3 regions of the Kushneria sp. AK178 genome follow, and region 3 is predicted to be linked to each of the others. Evidence: predicted binding sites of a transcription regulator. Region 3 holds the regulator's gene; each other region holds the start of a gene.

Region 1 (4,986 bases), 810 kb from region 3:
TCATCCTCGCTCCAGAGCGTGGGGGCCCGGCCGAGGACGTTGTCACACCAGGTGTGCCAGTCAAGCGACGTCTCGCCGGCCATCTGCCAGCGCTGACAGTGCGCCTGCGGGATACGCGCCCACCAGTCACTCTCCGTCAGCGGCGCCGGTACGTCATGACCCAGCAGCAGACAGGCTTCCCACTGCGCGGCCATCGGTGACAATGCCACCCGCCCCTGCTTGGATTCGGGCTGACCGGACACCGGATCTCCCACGGCGGCGATCAGCGCAGACGCCCGGGCCTGATGGGCAAATCGGTCGTTCCAGTGGATCGGGATAAACAGCGCGTCCCGCGGCTGGGCGGTGGTCACGCGCACGCGACCGAAATACTCCCCCAGCGCATTGTGCAGCCGGGCAATATGGCCCGCCGTGACGCCGGCGTCACGCGCTGTCTCCGGGTGCACCTCGATAAAGGGCTCGCTGCGGTGGTGCATGAGCCGCGGTGCCCGGGCGGTGCGGGTCATGGTGTGCCACTGATCGCGAATGCGCCCGGTATTGAGCAGCAGCGGCGCGTCACGGTCCGGCTGCTGAATGGCGGGCCGGGAGGAGACCGCGATCAGTCTTGCCCGACCATTGGACGTCATGAAGCGCGCGTTCTCGAAAAGCCGCGCCGTGCCCTGCGGTGCGGCTGCGTTGACCGGCCACTGGATCGGCGCGAGCGCGTCATATTGCGCGCGATCCATGCCCGCCAGCCCGGAGATGTCGAACAGGCGATAGCCGCCCTCCGGGGTGGCCTGCGGGTCATTTTCAAAGCCCGACAGCCGGGCGTGCTCGTCAAAGATCTCGTGCACGCCCTGGTAATCAAAGGCCTCGCCAAAGCCCATGTAACGGGCCACTTCACGGATGATCCACCAGTCGTGGCGCGCCTCGCCCGGGGGCGGCAATATCCCGCGCTGGCGCGAAATTCGCCGCTCGGAGTTGGTCACGGTGCCGTCCTTCTCGGCCCAGCCGCTGGCCGGCAGCACGATATCGGCGTACGCCATGGTGTCGTTGTGCGCCATGCACTCGGAGACAATCACCAGCGGGCACTGTTGAATGGCGGCGCGCACCCGGTTGGCATCCGGCAGGCTGACCAGCGGATTGGTGGCCATGATCCACAGCGCCTGAACCTCGCCGCGCTCGATCGCTTCAACAAGTTCAAGCGCCTTGTAACCGGGCGAGTCGGGTAACGTTGGTACCTGATGGGGCGTAGTCCAGAAGCGTGTCACCCGATTCAGCGCGCCGGGGGTGTGATAATCCATGTGCGCTGCCAGCTGGTTGGCCAGCCCGCCGACCTCGCGCCCGCCCATGGCGTTGGGCTGGCCGGTAATCGAAAAGGGGCCCGCCCCCGGCAGGCCGATACTGCCGCCGGCCAGATGGCAGTTGATGATGGCATTGACCCGATCGGTGCCGCTGCTCGACTGGTTGATGCCCTGGGAGTAGAGCGTCACCACGTGCAGCTGAGTGGCAAACCAGTAGTAGAAGGTCTCCAGTCGCTCGGCATCAACGCCGCATCGTTCGGCGGCGGTGTCGATGTCCGGCACCTCCTGCTGCGCCGCCGCCAGTGCGTCATCAAACCCTTCGGTATGGTGCTCGATGAAGCCACGATCCAGCCTGCCCTTGCCCGCCATATAGCTCAGCAGGCCATTGAAGAGCGCAATATCGCTGCCGGCACGCACCGGCAGATAGAGATCGGCCAGCTCGCAGGTATCGGTCACCCGCGGGTCGATGACCACGATCCGCATCAACGGATTGCGGCTTTTGGCCGCGCGCAGGCGCTGATAGAGCACCGGGTGATTCCAGGCCAGATTGCTGCCGGTCAGTACCACCAGCTCCGCCGTTTCCAGATCCTCATAGCAGCAGGGCACGGCGTCCGCGCCAAAGGCCCGCTTGTAGCCCGCCACCGCCGAGGCCATGCACAGTCGCGAGTTGGTATCCACGTGCGGCGTGCCCACAAAGCCCTTGAAGAACTTGTTGGCAATGTAATAGTCCTCGGTCAGCAGCTGACCGGAGAGATAGCCGGCAATGGCACCCCCGCCGTGATGCGCGCGGATGGCATTCAGCCGCGAGGCGACCTCAGAGAGCGCCCTGTCCCAGCTAACATCACGCCCCTCGATCCGGGGGTGCATCAAACGCCCCTCGTGACCCAGCGTTTGCGCCAGCGCCGAGCCCTTGACGCAGAGCCGCCCCTCATTGGCCGGGTGCGTTTTGTCGCCTGTCACGCCCGCAAGCGTGTCGCAGCGCCCGGTGTCATGTTGAGCCACCACACCGCAGCCGACCCCGCAGTAGGGGCAGGTAGTGGTCGTTTCCATAAGGTTCTCCTCCACGGCAGGCAACGCCCTTCAGCCGGGCATTTCTGTCAACCCTTTCATGCCACGCCTGTCATCGACATTGGTCTACCTCAATGCGGAAAAATCTGACATCCATCAAAAAAGGCGCGACCCGTATTGATAGCCTGAACGAGCAATATCCGGGCCAGAACAGGGTTTTTACCGTGACAGGAAGGCGCTGCCGCACCGGGTTCGGGCGTTGTATGGGCTCGATGCACCAAAGGATGCCCGCCTTCGTACCGGCTGCACCCTCCTGGTGACATCAAACGCCCGCGCTGCACCACTCGCCAGCAAGTACGCTCGTAAAACGATTGAAATCAAAGCCTTCTCCGCTTTCTGGCACGGCTTTCGCTTGGTCATGCGCACAATCGTCGGTGCGCTGCGCCCCTCAAGGACCGCCTGCTGCATCGACCAACAGGCAACCGCATGTCGATCACGCCGGGAGAGCCCCCATGGCAACGCTTTGTGACACCCAACCCAACGCTACCCCGCAGCGCGTGCTCATTATCGGCAACGGCATGGCCACCCAGCGTCTGCTGGAAGCGCTGGTGACCCGGCCCGAGCGGCCGCCGGAGATTCACGTCTTCGGCGATGAAGGCACCCCGGCCTACAACCGCATCCTGCTCTCGCCCCTGCTGGCCGGCGAGGTCAACGAGGCGGCAATCAGCCTGCGCAACCGGGACTGGTTCGAGGCCCACAACATCAGGCTGCACTGCGGCCGGCGCATCACTGCCATCGATCGGGCGGCGCGACAGATCATCGACGACCGCGGTGAGCATCACGGCTACGACCGCCTGATCATCGCCACCGGCTCGCGCGCGCGCCTTTTCGATCTGCCCGGCGCCGGGCTGGCCGGTATCCACGGCTTTCGCACCACCGAGGATGTGGCCTCGCTGATGGCGGCCGAAGAGCGCACGCATCGCGCCGTGGTAATCGGCGGCGGGCTGCTGGGACTCGAGGCGGCCGAAGGGCTGCGCAAGCGCGGTCTGGAGGTCACCGTGGTGCATCGCGCCGCGCATCTGATGAACCGCCAGCTGGATGATCGCGCCGCCGACCTGCTGCTTGAAGAGCTCCAGAGCCGTGGTCTGACACTGCGTCTCGAGCGCCACCCCGTCGCTTATGACAGCGCTGATGGCACCCATGTCGCCGGCGTGACGCTGGATGACGGCGACTATCTCGAGGCCGGACTGGTGGTGGTCGCCGCCGGCATCGTGCCCAACGCCGAGCCCGGGTTCGAGGCGGGCCTGGCCGGGGATCGGGCGATCCGCGTGGACGACACCCTGACCACCAGCGACGCATCCATCATGGCGCTGGGCGAATGCTGTGAGTTCGAGCGCACCACCTTTGGCCTGGTCGACCCCATCTGGGCGCAGGTCGAGGTGCTGGCCGACCGGCTCTGCGGCGGTGATCGGCGCTACGCCCTGACACCCAGCGCGACCCGGCTCAAGGTCAGCGGCGTCGAGCTTTACGCCTTCGGCGCACTGGAAAACGCCCCCGACGACGAGGTGCTGCGCTATCTCGATGCCGCCCACGGCGACTACCGCCGCCTGATTCTGCGCAATAACCGACTTGTCGGCGCCGTGCTCTACGGCGATACCCGGGATGGCCCCTGGTATTTTCGCCAGAGCCTGGATCAAAACGATCTCTCGCCCTGTCGCGACACCCTGCTCTTTGGCGCCACGGATGCCATCCAACAGCTTGAGGAGGCTGCCTGATCATGCAGAACCTGACGATTCACCCAGAGACGATTCAGGAAGAGAAAAAACAGCTCGTCATCATCGGCAACGGCATGGTGGGCCACCACTGCGTCGAACAGCTGATCGAACGCGGCGCGACACAGCGCTATCAGATTCACGTCTTCGGCGACGAGCGCCACCGCGCCTATGACCGCGTGCACCTGTCGGAGTATTTCTCCGGCAAGGACGCCGATGCCCTCGCCCTGGGCGAAGCCGATCTGCACGACACGCACGGCATCTCGCTGCATCTGGGCGTGCGCATCTCGAGCATCGATCGCAACCGGGGGGAGATCATTACCCCCGAGGGACGCCTGGCCTACGACAGCCTGATTATCGCCACCGGCTCGTATCCCTTTGTGCCGCCGATCCCGGGGCCGGAGGTCAGCGAACACCCGCAGGCCAGACTGGTCTATCGCACGCTGGACGATCTCGACGCCATTCGCGACCACGCCGCCCATGCCCGCCGCGGCGTGGTGATCGGCGGTGGCCTTTTGGGGCTTGAAGCGGCCAACGCGCTCAAATCCCTCGGGCTTGAAGCTCACGTGGTGGAGTTCGCCCCGCGCCTGATGCCGGTCCAGCTCGATGATCAGGGCGGTACGGCCCTGCGCGAGCGCATCGAGGCGCTGGGTGTGGGCGTTCACACCGGACAGGCCACCGAAGAGATCGCGGCCACGCCGGACGGCGAGTACGCCTACCGCATGAACTTCCAGAATGGTGATCATCTTGATACCGATCTGGTGCTCTTTTCCGCCGGCATTCGTCCGCAGGATGGGCTTGCCCGCGACTGCGGTCTGGAGATCGGCGAGCGCGGCGGTATTGTCATCGACGAGACCTGTCGCACCTCCGATCCGGAGATCTTTGCCATCGGCGAATGCGCCCTGTGGAACGGGCAGATCTTCGGC
Region 2 (4,986 bases), 1.6 Mb from region 3:
TGCTCGAGGAGAGCAGCCAGGTGCTGGACGAGCTGGGCTTTACCATCTCGCCGCGCATGGGCGAGCCGGGCGACTACGTCATCGAGCGCGCCTTCGTCGAGAAGTAGGCAACGGGGCGCAAAAGGCGCGGCCTTGATGGTCGCGCCATTCGATTAAAACGAATGCAAAACGGCAATGTTTGCGCTTCACAGTCGATTTGATGAGCCTGTAAAGTCACGCCACTCGCCTTTTGGGCGCCACTTTTCCGGATGAACGCATGTCAAACGCACTGATTCTCAAATCCAGCATTCTTGGTGAACACTCCCAGTCCAGCCAGCTGGCGGACTATCTGATGGATCGTTTCGAAAGCCGTCACGGCGCCGGCAGCGCCACCGTGCGTGACCTGGCCGCCACGCCCGTCGAGGTGCTGGACGCCGAGCTGATGGCCGCCCTGCGTGGCAGCGTGGCCGAGCCGACACCGGCTCAGGAGGACGCGCTGGCGCTGTCGGATACGCTGGTCGAGGAGTTGAAGAATCATGACACCATCGTCATCACGGCGCCGATGTATAACTTCAATATCCCGACCCAGCTCAAGACCTGGTGTGACTTCGTGGCACGGGCCGGGGTCACCTTTCGCTACACCGAGCAGGGCCCCGAAGGCTTTATCACCGGCAAGCGCGTCATCGTTTTGACCACGCGGGGCGGGCTGCACCGCGATACCGAACAGGACCTGGTCACGCCCTATCTGCGCACTTTCCTGGGCTTTCTCGGCATGACCGACATCGAGTTCATCTACGCCGAGGGGCTGGGCATGGGCGAGGAGGCGGTCAGCACGGCGCGCAGTTCGGCGCGTGCGGACATCGACGCCCTGTCGCTGTAAGCCGCGTCACATGATCATGAAAAAAACCCGCCGATCGGCGGGTTTTTTCATGGCCGTACCCCGGGCGACGATCAGACGGCGTCCTGACCGGTCTCGCCGGTACGGATACGGATGACCTGCTCCAGCGGCGCCACGAAGATCTTGCCATCACCGATCTTGCCGGTGTTGGCCACCGAGGTGATGGCGTCGATGATCTGATCGACCATGGCATCGTCCACGGCCACCTCGATCTTGACCTTGGGCAGGAAGTCGACCACGTACTCCGCGCCGCGATAGAGCTCGGTATGGCCCTTCTGACGACCGAAGCCCTTGACTTCCGTGACGGTAATCCCCTGTACGCCGACCTCCGAGAGGGACTCACGCACGTCGTCAAGCTTGAAGGGTTTGATGATGGCAGATACCAGTTTCATCTTTCGTGTCCTCACCTGATCGTCTTTGATTTGGGCAGGGCCGGCGCCCCTGTCGCTCAAGCATACAGTGCCGGTTGCCGGTTTGAAAAAGCATGATTGCACCCGGAGACCAGATCCTGCTGCCATGTGACCATGGTGGCGGCGGCCTTCATGCGCCAGCCCATGGCAGGGGCACCCGCAGGGGTGCCCGAGCCGTACAGCGCCTAGCGCTTGCCGCCGGTGAATTCAGGATAGGCCTCCAGGCCGCATTCAGCGACATCCACGCCTTCATACTCTTCCTCCTCGCTGACGCGCAGCCCCATGACCAGCCGGATGACCAGCCAGACGGCAAGGCTTGCCCCGAAGGTCCAGATGAAGATCACCGCCATGCCCAGCAGCTGCGCACTAAAACCGGCGGCATCATCGGTCAGCGGCACGGCCAGCAGTCCCCAGATACCGACGACGCCGTGCACCGAGATGGCGCCGACCGGATCATCGATGCGCAGCTTGTCGAGCGCCACGATGGCGAACACCACCAGCAGCCCGCCGACGGCGCCGACCAGGGTGGCGGCCAGGATGCTCGGAGCCGAGGGGCCGGCGGTGATGGCCACAAGACCGGCCAGCGCGCCGTTGAGGCCCATGGTGAGATCGGCCTTGCGAAACCACAGACGGGCCAGGATCAGCGCGGCAATCACGCCGCCGCTGGCCGCGGCATTGGTATTGGCAAAGACCTGGGCGACGGCATTGGCGCTGCTGATGTCGGAGAGCTTGAGTTCCGAGCCGCCGTTAAAGCCCAGCCAGCCCAGCCACAGGATGAAGGTGCCCAGCGTGGCCAGCGGCATGTTGGCGCCGGGAATGGCGTTGATGGCGCCGTTCTTGCCGTATTTGCCCTTGCGGGGGCCCAGTACCAGTACGCCGGCCAGTGCCGCGGCCGCACCGCACAGATGCACGATGCCGGAACCGGCGTAATCGCTGAAACCGGCTTCATCCAGAAAGCCGCCGCCCCAGGACCAGTAGGCCTGAACCGGGTAGATCAGACCGGTCATGAACACCGCAAACAGCAGAAAGGACCAGAGCTTCATGCGCTCGGCCACGGCCCCGGAGACGATCGACATGGCGGTGGCCACGAACACCACCTGAAAGAAGAAGTCCGAGCGGGCGGCATAATAGGTATCGCCCCCGCTCGAGAGCACGCCGTCCACGCTGTTTTCGGCACCGATCAGAAAGCCGAAATCGGGCAGGATGCTGCCGCCATCGCCCAGATAGACGATGTGGTAGCCGATGAGCATGTACATGGTGCTGGCAATCGCAAACAGCGCCATGTTCTTGGTCAGGATCTCGGTGGTGTTCTTGGCCCGGACCATGCCGGCTTCCAGCATCGAGAAGCCGGCGGCCATCCACAGCACCAGCGCACCGCAGATCAGAAAGTAAAAGGTATCAAGTGCGTACTGCACTTCTACAAGTTCGTTCATGTGTTTATATCCTTGCAGCCGGGGTCTGGACGGCGTCAGTACCACGCGCCGGTACGAAGTCGGATGACACGGGACATGTCATGAAAGGCGTCCCATCAGGGGGCACGGCCGCCGTGATGCGCGCTGCGCCCTGGTCCTGATCAGGCTGACCGACGCCTCCCATGGCATGGCAGGCAGTGTGCCAGTCTCTCGTCATGGCTTTTAAAACAGCGGGTTACGAAGAGTGCAAGGTGTCGGTAACGTTGTGTAAGCACCATCATTGCGCATAAGGGCACCCGGAGCGCACTAAAATGGCATGGCCGCCACCCCGAAGCGCCCACTTTTGGTGCGATGCGGTTTTTGGGCGTTTCGCCGTCATGTTGCGTATCCTGTAGGCAGGTACTGTCGGCATGCCTAGCGGGGTGCGGTGTGGCCGACCCTCTCATTTCGGGAACGCAGACAATCAAAGGAAGGGCAGACATGGCAAAGCACGATATTTTTGGACGCATGGCGCAGCAGGTGGGCGAGCGGCTGCAGGACGTCTCCCGCGGGCCTGAAGAGATCCAGCGCACGGTACAAAGCGCCATGCGCAGCGCCTTCGATCGCATGGAACTGGTCTCGCGCGAGGATTTCGATGTCATGATGGAGGTGCTGCAGCGCACCCGCTCGCGCGTGGAGGATCTTGAAAAGCAGGTGGCCCGACTGGAAGCCGCGCTCGACGAGCGTGATGGTCAGTCCACTGCCGGCGCCACGCCCTCCGAGATGAGTGCCGCGGCTGCCCCCGGCGGTGCCAATACGGCCGCCGAAGCCGAGCGTCTGGCCGGTGAACACGACGCGCCGGCTGCCGCAGTCGATTCGACCGACAAGGCCGCCGACAGCGATGATGCGCCGACAAGCGCCGCCGGCAAGACGACCGCCGGCGCTGCGGCGTCAAAATCGACCGGCAAGACCACCCGCGGCAGCGGCAAGCGCGCCTCCGGTGCCGACGACCAGAGCGGTCAGGGCACGGCGGACTGATAACGCTCGATAAGCCCGGTTTGCCAGCACCGCCCCCGGGCGGTGCTGTTGTGTCATGCGATGGCGCGATGCATTGGTCACGGCCTCACATGACCGTCGGGGCTCGGCGCAGGCCCTGCCAATGAAGTGACCCCCTCCTTACGACATGTCTCAAGGCCTGAAAAGTTTTCCGGGCACCGTCACGGTGCGCGCCAGTGATGACGGCGATACTCCTGCGAAACGGCCCGCCTGTCGGTACTGGTGCCGGGGAGCCGGGGATAGTGGCTGTGGTCTGTATTGCCTTTTATCGACGCATTGTGGCTGCCCGCGCGTAACCCGGCCGGCGGCGATCACCGCAGTGCTGCCGGGCGTCGGCGGCGCTGGCCTGGCCCAGCCTTATCGCGTCAGGACAGTAGTATGCGACTTCTGGATGATGCGCGGTTCGTTCGTCCGCTATCCTTTCGGGGCCGTAGCCGATTACAAGAGTCGTGACCCATGCTCCACCTGATGACTGCTCTGCCCTGGTGTATTGTCGTTCTTCGCTGTCTGGCGCCGCTGACGGCGCCCCTCTGGATCAAGCTGGCGCTGGCGCTGGTACTGCTGGCCGTGGCCGAACAGCATCTGATCAGCCGCTGGGTCACCGGCTCGATCTTCTCGCCCGAGGTGCCCCGGCCCCTGTCGATGGTGCTGAACGTCCTGTTCGGGGCGCTGATTTTGCTGGCGGTCTTTCAGCTGCTGCTGGACCTGGTCATGCTCATCACCATGCTGGTCAAACAGCAGCGCCTGGCCGCACCGGATACGGTGCGCTACGTGTTGGCGGCCGTGGCACTGGGGCTGGGCATCCTGGGCGTGCAGCAGGCCACCCGCGTGCCGCCGGTCAAGGATATCGAAGTGACGATCCCCGGGCTGGCGCCGGCCTTCGAGGGCTACCGGATCGTGCAGCTCACCGATCTGCACATCAGCGGACTGTTCCCCGAGTCCTGGGCCCGGGCGGTAGTCGAGCGCACCAATACGCTGGACGCCGACGCCATCCTGATCAGCGGGGATCTGATGGACGGCACCCTGGACAACCGCCGCGTTGATGTGGCGCCGCTGGCCGGGCTGCAGGCCCGCGACGGGGTCTTCGTCAGTCCCGGCAACCACGAATACTATTTCGGCTACGAGCAGTGGATGCAGCACTACGTCTCGCTGGGCATGACCCGGCTCTCCAACGCCCATGCTCTCATCGAGCGCGACGGCGCGCGGCTGGCCGTGGCCGGCGTCAATGACCCGGCCGGTACCAGCCGCGGCC
Region 3 (4,986 bases):
GGGCATCGATGCTGACCGCGACCCGATTGCGGTGTGGACTGCCGGCCTGAAGTTCGTCGACCAGGGCAGAGAGAAGCATCGCCGGAAGATTGTCGATGGCGTAAAAGCCCTGATCTTCCAGCGCCTGCAGCGCAATGGATTTACCGGAACCGGAGCGTCCACTGACGATAACAAGTTCCATGGCCATGCGGCTTATACTCGCGTGGAAAGTTGGCTGATGGCCTGCATCAGGATGTCGTGAAGTTCCTGCGCATCCCGGGCATTACGCAGGGCGTGACGGGTCTCGGCGGCGTTCATGACTTCAGCAATCTGTGCCAGCAGAGACAGGTGCGTGTCCTCGGCGGTTTCAGGGACCAGCAGGACAAACAGCAGATCGACAGGCTCGCCATCGATGGCATCGAAATCCACGGCCTGCTGAAGACGCATGAATCCGGCCAGCGGCTGACGGCAGTGCGAGTTGCGTGCATGGGGAATGGCCACGCCATTCCCCACGCCGGTGCTCCCCAGACGTTCCCTGCTGATCAGACGGGTAAAGACTTCCTGACTGTCGAGACTGGGAATGTTTTGTGAGATGAACCCGCTGAAAAATTCCAGCACACGCTTTTTACTGCCGCCTTCCACATCAAACAGGACTCGGTCGAAAGGGAGTATCTGGTCAAGTGTCATGGGTTACAGGTATTTGCCGTTGCCCTGGGAGCGGGCCTGTGTTTTTTCCTTGTGCTTGAGCAGCTGACGATCAAGCTTCTCGGTCAAGGCGTCGATGGCAACATAAAGGTCTTCCTGCTCGGCCTGGGCGTGAAGCTCGGCACCGGCGGCGTGGAGCGTGGCCGCAGCCTGCTGGCGCTCCTTTTCGACAGACAGGGTCACCTGGACGTTGGTGATGTTGTCATAGTGGCGTTCCAGTTTGGCAAGCTTTTGATTGACGTGCTCGCGCAGTGCATCGGTCAGTTCGACGTGGTGCCCGGTAATATTTACCTGCATGGCATGCTCCCTGAATCGAAACGGATAACCGACAGCCTGGCCAGGCTGCCGGACCTGCAAGCCTCTCCGGCTACCATCAGATTGTAACGCTTTTCCCGTTGGCGCAAACCCTGAATCGTGGCGTTATTTGTTCCAGGACTGTCGGACATGTCATATCACGTGATTCAGGCCAGTCGCTTGCGCTCGCTGGAGGAGGGAATACCCATCGCCTCGCGATACTTGGCCACGGTGCGTCTGGCCACCATGATGCCGCTGTCGGCCAGCAGCTGTACCAGCCGGGCATCGGACAGCGGACGTCGCGGTGTTTCATCACCAATGAGCTTGCGTATCCGGGCGCGAATGGCCGTACTGGCGTGAGCATCACCCTCCTGGCCGACATGGCTCGAGAAGAAATACTTGAGCTCCATGACGCCGCGCGGGGTATGAATGTATTTGCGGGTTGTCACGCGCGAAATGGTGGATTCATGCATGTCCACGGCCCGGGCAATATCGGCCAGAACCATGGGCTTGAGGGCCTCATCCCCGTGTTCGATAAAGTCTGCCTGACGCGTCATGATCTCCTGGCCCACGCGCAGCAGGGTATCATTGCGGCTCGACAGGCTCTTGAGCAGCCAGCGCGCCTCCTGAAGATGCTGCTTGAGAAAGGTGTTGTCCTCGCTTTTGTCGGCGCGGCGCACCAGGGCGGCATAGTCGGGCTGGATACGAAGCCGCGGCAGGGCGTTTTGATTGAGCTCGACCTGCCAGCCGTGGCGGGGGTGATGTCGCAGGATCAGATCCGGGGTCACAAGATGCTGATCGACATCTTCAAAGGCCGCGCCGGGACGCGGATTGAGCGCGCGTATGGTGGCGATCACGTCATCGAGCGCCTGGTCGTCGAGGTTCAGGCGACGCTTGAGCAGGCGGCGATCATTCTGTCCCAGCGGCTCGAGAAACTGGCGGACCATGCGGCGGGTCTGGGCAAGCCAGGGCGTGTCAGCGGGTAACTGATCGAGCTGCAGCAGCAGACACTCGCGCAGATCACGGGCAAAGACGCCCGTGGGGTCACACTGCTGCAGTCGCGCCAGCATGTGCTCCATCTCGGTCTGGACGAGATCGTTCAGGCCCTGCTGACGCAGCCCGCCGGCCAGCTCCTCCAGGTCCGTGCCGAGATAGCCGCTGGGCGCCAGTGCGTCCAGCAGGGTATCGGTGATCAGCTGCTCGCGCGCGTCCATGTCCATCAGCGCGATCTGCTCGCGCACGTGCGAGGCCAGATCGGTGGCCACGGCGTTGTGCTCGATATTCCAGCCGTCTTCCGCGGCGCCCGGCGCGGGGCCGTTGGTATACACATCGTCCCAGCGGGCATCCAGCGGCAGCTCCTCGGGGATACTGTCGGCCCAGTCCTCCCGGTCTGCCGGCGTTTCCGGCGGTTCGATGCTCTGCTCTTCCTCGACATCCAGCAGCGGGTTGCTCTCCAGCGCCATCTGAAGCTCCTGCTGCAGATCCAGCGTGGACAGCTGCAGCAGGTGGATGGCCTGCTGCAGCTGCGGCGTCATGGTGAGCTGGGTGCCAGTGCGTAGCTGTAAGGCGGGTTTCATCATGGTTATAACGCCCGGTCGCCAACGTTTGATGCCACGCTATCCAGTCCGCGGCGACCTTGCAAGTGCTGAAGGCGTTACATGTTGCAAATACCGTGCCATCGGTCGGTAAGCCGATGAGGTCAAAGGCGAAACTCGTGGCCCAGATAGACATCGCGGACGTGCTGGTTGTTCAGCACGGCGTTGGCATCGCCTTCGGCAATGATCAGGCCGCTGCCGACGATATAGGCGTTATCGCAGATGTCGAGCGTTTCACGCACGTTGTGATCGGTAATCAACACGCCGATGCCGCGGGTGCGGAGCTGGCGGATGATGCCCTTGATCTCGCCGACCGAGATGGGATCCACACCGGCAAAGGGTTCATCAAGCAGAATGAAGGCCGGCTCGATGGCGAGTGCCCGGGCGATCTCGACACGCCGGCGCTCGCCGCCGGAAAGGCTCATGCCCATGTTGTCGCGGATATGGGTGATGCTGAACTCCTCGAGCAGCTGATCGAGACGGTCGCGGCGCTGTTGGCGATCAAGGTCCTTGCGCGTCTCGAGAATGGCCATGATGTTGTCGGCCACCGAGAGCTTGCGAAAGATGGAGGCTTCCTGCGGCAGATAGCTGATGCCGGCATGGGCGCGCTTGTGCATCGGGCTGCGGCTCAGGTCCAGGTCGTCGATGGCGACACGGCCGGCATCGGCCTGGATCAGTCCCACGATCATGTAAAACGAGGTGGTCTTGCCCGCCCCGTTGGGGCCCAGCAGTCCCACGATCTCGCCCTGTCGAATCGACAGGCTGATGTCCTGAACGACACGGCGCCCCTTGAAGCTCTTGGCCAGATGGGCTGCGTGAAGGGTTTTCATTAATTGCTGCTGCCCTGTTGATCCTCGGGAGTGAGCTGCATGCGAACGCGGCCGCCCGAGCTGTCACCAGTGCTGCTGCCCTGAGCGCTCTGACTGCCGCGGGCGTTGACCTGACGGGAGTCGAGGAAATACTCCACGTAGCCGCCGTTGAAGGTGTCCCCGCTTTGATGCAGCTCGGCGTTGCCGATCAGCTCGACCCGCCGCTCTCCAGCGTGATAGATGATGGTGTTGCCCCAGCCCTTGGCGAGCGGGTCATTGGGCGCCGGCTGCTGTTCGATATAGGCGCGGCCGCCGCTGCCCCCGTTGGCGGTCAGACTCGACAGCCCGCCGCCCTGCGCCCGCTGCAGCTCGACCCGGCTGGAGCGCAGTTTCATGGTGCCCTGATCGACCTCGACAGTGCCGGTATAGACGGCCGTGCCGGCGCGGTTATCGATGTTGAGCTCGTCGGCGCCGATATTGATGGGCTTCTGGCGATCGCTTTCCAGGGCCATGGCCTGCTGGCCGAGCAGTGCCAGCAGCAGGGCAGAGGTACACAGCAGCACAGGGCGCGTCATGGGAGATCCTTGTCATCATTCATGGTTGAAAAAGGCGGCGATTATCGGTCAACGGGCGGGTGCAACCCCTGCACATTGCCTTCGAGCGTCATGCGATCCTCGTTGACCCAGCCGTCAAAACGGTCGCCGCGGGTGCGCTGCTCGTTCCGGGTAAACACGGCGTCGCCATCGCTCCAGGCATGTTGCGACGGAACATCATAATGCAGCACATTCGTTTCCAGTTGCCACCCGTCCGCCGGCTGACGCAGCACGGCATTGCCGGCCAGCTCGAACGTGTTGGCATCCGGGCCGAGCGTGGCGCGCTCGCCATCCGCCGTCCAGCGGTTGCCATCACTGCCGAGCAGCGTGAAATGTGGCGTGACGGCGCGAGTGACGTCATCCTCGGGCGTATGCGATACCCGCGGGCTCTCCATGGTCTGTGCCACACGGCCCTGCTCATCGAAGCGGGTATAGTTGACGCCCTCAAGATAGTAATCGGGCACGCCCGCGTCGCTGTCCGGTGCCGGGCCGGGCGTCATCAGGGTGTTACGCTGATCGATCAGCGTCAGGACGCCGCCCAGTGCCAGTACCAGCACCAGAATGCCAAGGCGTGTCCGGGTTTGTCCGGTCGGTAGCCTGTCGCGAAAAGCCATATACACGTCCTGTCGGGTCTTTGAAGCAGCCTCAGGGCCACTCATGCGCGTTAATGATATCCTGGCGGACGCCACGCGCGCTCAGCAGCCATTCGCAGAGTTCACGGACCGCGCCATGGCCGCCGGATGCCCGGGTTACCATGTCGGCGCGCTGACGAATATAGTCCGGCGCGTCGGCCACCGTCACGCCAAGCCCCGCATACATGATGGCACCGAGGTCGGGAAGATCGTCCCCGCAGTAGCAGACCGCCCGCGCTTCCAGCCCGGACGCTGCCATCAGGGTCTCGAGCGCGACCTGTTTGTCGTCACGTCCCTGAATGACATGGCGAATGCCCAGTTCCTGCGCACGGCGGTCGACGGCCGGCGAGATGCGTCCGGTAATCAGGGCAACATCAAT

Evidence for each region. The regulator sigma-54, encoded in region 3, starts transcription at its own class of promoters, with help from an activator protein. The targets are predictions, from matches to a motif close to TGGCACNNNNNTTGCTNT.
Region 1: the regulator sigma-54 is predicted to act here: its motif matches at 2,479-2,496, upstream of M1D97_RS06125 (nitrate reductase).
Region 2: the regulator sigma-54 is predicted to act here: its motif matches at 2,887-2,904, upstream of M1D97_RS01385 (ammonium transporter).

What each region holds. Positions count from the first base shown of each region.
Region 1 is NZ_CP096381.1:1,363,004-1,367,989, reverse strand. Features, by position in the region: gene M1D97_RS06125 (nitrate reductase) at 1-2,330, opposite strand, end outside; gene M1D97_RS06120 (NAD(P)/FAD-dependent oxidoreductase) at 2,801-4,063, shown strand; gene nirB (nitrite reductase large subunit NirB) at 4,066-4,986, shown strand, end outside.
Region 2 is NZ_CP096381.1:303,304-308,289, forward strand. Features, by position in the region: gene M1D97_RS01370 (ferredoxin--NADP reductase) at 1-107, shown strand, start outside; gene M1D97_RS01375 (FMN-dependent NADH-azoreductase) at 257-859, shown strand; gene glnK (P-II family nitrogen regulator) at 931-1,269, opposite strand; gene M1D97_RS01385 (ammonium transporter) at 1,473-2,720, opposite strand; gene M1D97_RS01390 (accessory factor UbiK family protein) at 3,180-3,716, shown strand; gene M1D97_RS01395 (metallophosphoesterase) at 4,191-4,986, shown strand, end outside.
Region 3 is NZ_CP096381.1:2,175,093-2,180,078, reverse strand. Features, by position in the region: gene rapZ (RNase adapter RapZ) at 1-181, opposite strand, end outside; gene M1D97_RS09915 (PTS sugar transporter subunit IIA) at 193-666, opposite strand; gene hpf (ribosome hibernation-promoting factor, HPF/YfiA family) at 670-981, opposite strand; gene M1D97_RS09905 (RNA polymerase factor sigma-54) at 1,146-2,558, opposite strand; gene lptB (LPS export ABC transporter ATP-binding protein) at 2,678-3,403, opposite strand; gene lptA (lipopolysaccharide transport periplasmic protein LptA) at 3,403-3,957, opposite strand; gene lptC (LPS export ABC transporter periplasmic protein LptC) at 3,999-4,589, opposite strand; gene M1D97_RS09885 (KdsC family phosphatase) at 4,621-4,986, opposite strand, start outside.